DNA from 2 places in the Streptomyces sp. NPDC030893 genome. Region 1 is predicted to be linked to the other one. Evidence: predicted binding sites of a transcription regulator. Region 1 holds the regulator's gene; the other holds the start of a gene.
The links. The regulator HspR, encoded in region 1, represses chaperone genes until heat shock. The targets are predictions, from matches to a motif close to TTGAGNNNNNNNNNCTCAA.
Positions count from the first base shown of each region.

Region 2: a site for HspR is predicted at 1,092-1,110, ahead of lon (endopeptidase La). Genes of this name have one in related genera too.

Region 1 covers NZ_JBVIFC010000009.1:265,761-268,217, forward strand. Annotated here, with positions in the region: gene dnaJ (molecular chaperone DnaJ) at 1-941, shown strand, start outside; gene ACZ434_RS19480 (heat shock protein transcriptional repressor HspR) at 948-1,397, shown strand; gene ACZ434_RS19485 (sugar ABC transporter substrate-binding protein) at 1,672-2,457, shown strand, end outside.
Region 2 covers NZ_JBVIFC010000006.1:208,507-210,963, reverse strand. Annotated here, with positions in the region: gene lon (endopeptidase La) at 1-1,069, opposite strand, end outside; gene ACZ434_RS15075 (spermidine synthase family protein) at 1,222-1,911, shown strand; gene ACZ434_RS15070 (response regulator transcription factor) at 2,037-2,457, shown strand, end outside.

The sequences.
Region 1 (2,457 bases):
GAGGATTCCGTCCGGGGCCGGGCGCGGGCGGCGGCGGCTCCTTCAACTTCGACCTGGGTGACCTCTTCGGGGGTCAGGGTGCCGGCGGCCAGACGGGCGGCAGCTTCGGCGGCGGCCTGGGTGACGTCTTCGGGGGCCTGTTCAACCGGGGCGGTACGGGGACCACGCGTACCCAGCCGCGCCGCGGCCAGGACATCGAGTCCGAGGTGACGCTCAGCTTCACCGAGGCGATCGAGGGCGCGACGGTCCCGCTGCGGATGTCGTCGCAGGCGGCGTGCAAGGCCTGCTCGGGCACCGGCGACAAGAACGGCACACCGCGCGTGTGCCCGACCTGCGTCGGCACCGGGCAGGTGGCGCGCGGCTCCGGCGGCGGCTTCTCGCTGACCGACCCGTGCCCGGACTGCAAGGGCCGCGGGCTGATCGCGGAGGACGCCTGCGAGGTCTGCAAGGGCAGCGGGCGCGCCAAGTCCTCGCGGACGATGCAGGTGCGCATCCCCGCGGGCGTCAGCGACGGCCAGCGGATCAGGCTGCGCGGCAAGGGGGCTCCGGGCGAGCGCGGCGGACCGGCCGGCGATCTGTATGTCGTCGTGCACGTCGGCGCGCACCCGGTGTTCGGCCGCAAGGACGACAACCTCACCGTCACCGTGCCGGTGACGTATCCGGAGGCGGCGCTCGGCGGGGAGGTGCGGGTGCCGACGCTCGGCGGCCCGCCGGTCACGCTGAAGCTGCCGCCGGGCACGCCCAACGGCCGCACCATGCGGGCGCGGGGCAAGGGCGCGGTCCGCAAGGACGGCACCCGCGGGGATCTGCTGGTCACCGTGGAAGTGAGTGTTCCCAAGGACCTGACGGGGAAGGCTCGTGACGCGCTGGAGGCGTATCGCGAGGCGACCGCGGACGAGGATCCGCGGGCGGAGCTGTTCCAGGCCGCGAAGGGAGCTTGATCTCAGATGGACGGCCGTCGACGCAATCCGTATGAACTGACCCAGGACACCCCGGTCTACGTCATCTCGGTGGCGGCCCAGCTCTCCGGTCTGCACCCGCAGACGCTGCGTCAGTACGACCGGCTGGGGCTCGTGTCACCGGACCGTACGGCGGGCCGGGGTCGGCGCTACTCGGCGCGGGACATCGAACTGCTCCGTCAGGTGCAGCAGTTGTCCCAGACCGAGGGCATCAACCTGGCCGGAATCAAGCGCATCATCGAACTGGAGAACCAGGTCGCGGCCCTCCAGGCCCGGGTGGCCGAACTGGAGGGCGCGCTCGACGGAGCGGCGGCGGCGATGCGGCAGCGCGAGGCCGCGGTGCACGCGTCGTACCGCCGTGATCTGGTGCCGTACCAGGAGGTGCAGCAGACCAGCGCGCTGGTGGTGTGGCGGCCGAAGCGGCAGCAGTCCGACTGACTCGCAGGTCAAGTGGGCCAAGGGGTCCGGCGGTTCGTGAACCTCCGGGCCCCTTGCCTTATGCGCGAACACGTTTGTGATTATGGTATGGCTGCGTGTCCAGATGATCCCTGCCGGTCGCCCGCAGGTCTTCCACGAGTTCAGCGCATCGTGTTGTGTTCATCTTGTTAAGTGGTGGACCTTGACTCCGGTGGGGGCTGAAGCGTTGGCTTTTCAGTCACATGGGCCGCAAAGCTGTGCCCACGTCCACAACGCACCTGAAGTGAGCCCCCGCATGCGTCGTATCGCCATATCCGTGGCCGTCACCTCGATGTCCGTCATGCTCGCCGGCTGCGGCATGCTCGACGCGACAGGCACCAGCGACGACGCGAGCCCGGCCAAGGGAGACGACATCACCGTCGGCCTGCTGCTGCCGGAGAAGGCGAACGCCCGGTACGAGCAGTTCGACTACCCGATCTTCAAGTCGAAGGTGGAGTCCCTCACCAACAGGAAGGGCAAGGTCCAGTACGCCAACGCCGAGTCGAAGCCGGACCGGCAGGCGAGCCAGATGCAGCAGATGATCGACGACGAGGTCGACGTCATCGTGCTGGACGCGGTCGACTCCAAGTCCATCGCGGACAGCGTGCGCAAGGCCAAGGACGCGGGCATCCCGGTCATCGCCTACGACCGGCTGGCCGAGGGCCCGATCGACGCGTACATCTCCTTCGACAACGGGCTGGTCGGCGAGGTGCAGGCGCGTTCCCTGCTGGAGTCGCTCGGCGAGGAGGTCAGCGTCACCGACAAGATCGTGATGATGAACGGCTCGTCGACCGACCCCAACGCCAAGCAGCTCAAGGCGTCCGCGCTCTCCGAGCTCAAGGACAAGGTGACCATCGCCAAGTCCTTCGACACCAAGGACTGGAAGGCGGAGAACGCCCAGGCCAACATGACCGAGGCGATCAACGCGATCGGCGTGGACGACATCGCGGCGGTCTACTCCGCCAACGACGGCATGGCGGGCGGCATCGTCAAGGCGCTGAGCGCCGCCGGCGTGACCGACATGCCCCCGATCACCGGGCAG
Region 2 (2,457 bases), on a different contig from region 1:
CGCGCCGTCCGCCGACGACGCCCAGGCCCCGGTCGCCGCGCCGCTTGCGCACCGCCAGGTACTCGGTGATCCGCTCCTTCACGTCCTGCAGGCCCGCGTGCTCGGCGTCCAGCACGGCCCGGGCGCCCCGGATGTCGTAGGCGTCCTCGGTGCGCTCGTTCCACGGCATCTCCAGGACCGTGTCGAGCCAGGTGCGGATCCAGGAGCCCTCCGGCGACTGGTCGGAGGCACGCTCCAGCTTGTCGACCTCCTTGAGCGCGGCCTCGCGGACCTTCTCCGGCAGGTCGGCCGCCTCCACGCGGGCGCGGTAGTCGTCGGACTCCTCGCCCTCCTGTTCGCCGTTCAGCTCGCGCAGTTCCTTGCGTACGGCCTCCAGCTGGCGGCGCAGCAGGAACTCGCGCTGCTGCTTGTCGACGCCCTCCTGGACGTCCTTGGCGATGGTCTCGGCGACGTCCTGCTCGGCGAGGTGGTCGCGCAGCTGCTGGGTGGCGAGCTTCAGCCGGGCCACCGGGTCGGTGGTCTCCAGCAGGGCGACCTTCTGGTCGGTGGTCAGGAACGGCGAGTAGCCGGAGTTGTCCGCGAGCGCGGAGACGTCGTCGATGGCCTGGACGCGGTCGACGACCTGCCAGGCACCGCGCTTGCGCAGCCAGGCGGTGGCGAGCGCCTTGTACTCCTTGACGAGCTCGCTCACGTGCCCGGGCAGGGGCTCGGGCACGCTCTCGTCGACGCGGGTGCCCTCCACCCACAGCGCCGCGCCCGGCCCGGTGGTGCCGGCGCCGATGCGCACGCGGCCCCGGCCGCGGATCAGGGCGCCCGGGTCGCCGTCGGCCAGCCGGCCGACCTGCTCGACCGTGCCCAGGACGCCGGTGCCGGCGTAGGTCCCGTCGACGCGTGGCACCAGGAGCACCCTGGGCTTGCCCGGTTCCGTGCGGGCGGCGGCCTGGGCGGCCTCGACGGCGGCGCGCACCTCGGTGTCGCTCAGGTCCAGCGGAACCACCATCCCGGGCAGCACGACCTCGTCGTCGAGCGGCAGCACGGGCAGGGCGAGCGGTGTGGACTCAGCAGCCATGATCTCCCCTTCGGCAGTCAAGTTGAGCTATGCCGACTCAATGCAGGGGAGCGGCCGAATGTTCCCAGGAGGTAGTTCGCTCTGAGCGATCACCTCCGCCGGGGTTCCGGAGCCCCCGGCCGCCGGGAAAGCGGAGCTGCCAGGATGAACGCATGTCCACCCCGTACGACATTCCCGAACCTCCCGAAGTCCTGGACCGCCGCGAGGGCCCGTACGGCGAGGTCGTGCTGCGCAGGCACGGTGACCTGCTGCAGATCATCGCCAACGGCTGCTTCCTGATGGACACCTCCGACGGCCGTTCGGAGCGGCGGCTGGTCGACGCCGCCCTGGCCGCGCTCGACACGCGCGTGACGCACCCGCGTGTGCTGATCGGCGGTCTCGGGGTGGGCTTCTCGCTCGCGCACGCGGCGGGACAGCCCCGCTGGGGGCGGATCACCGTGGTGGAACGCGAGCCGGCGGTCATCGGGTGGCACTGCGCGGGGCCGCTGGCGGAGATCTCCGCGCGGGCCCTCGCCGACCCCCGCGCGGAGATCGTCGAGACGGATCTCGTCGCGTACGTCAATGAGACATCCGACACGTTCGACGCGCTCTGCCTCGACATCGACAACGGGCCCGACTGGACCGTCACCGAGGACAACGAGGGGCTCTACGCACCGGCCGGACTGGCGGCCTGCGCACGGGTGTTGAATCCGCGCGGGGTGCTCGCGGTGTGGTCGGCCAAGCCGTCCCCGGAATTCGAGGGAACCTTGCGGAATGCCGGGTTCCGGCAGGTGCGTACCGAAGAGATCCCCGTTGCCCGGGGCGTTCCGGACGTCGTCCACATCGGCGTCCGCCCTGGATAGCAAAGCCACGGTGAATCCCCGTACGCTGCTGCCCTGACGCGGATCATTCAAGCGTCAATCGCAGTGATGCGCAGACGACGGATCACCCCACGGATTCCGGAAAAAGCACACCTCAGGGGCGGGCGATGGAGCAGACACAGACCTCCCACAACGGCACGGCGACGACCGCGCCCGGCGCACAGCGCCGGATCCTCGTGGTCGAGGACGACGCGACGATCGTGGACGCCATCGCGACCCGCCTGCGCGCCGAGGGGTTCCTGGTGCAAACGGCGGGCGACGGCCCCTCCGCGGTGGACACGGCGGAGGCCTGGCAGCCCGACCTGCTGATCCTCGACATCATGCTGCCGGGCTTCGACGGCCTGGAGGTCTGCCGCCGCGTGCAGGCCCAGCGGCCGGTGCCGGTCATGATGCTCACCGCGCGGGACGACGAGACCGACATGCTGGTCGGCCTGGGCGTCGGCGCCGACGACTACATGACCAAGCCGTTCTCCATGCGGGAGCTGGCGGCACGCGTGCATGTGCTGCTGCGCCGCATGGAGCGCGCGG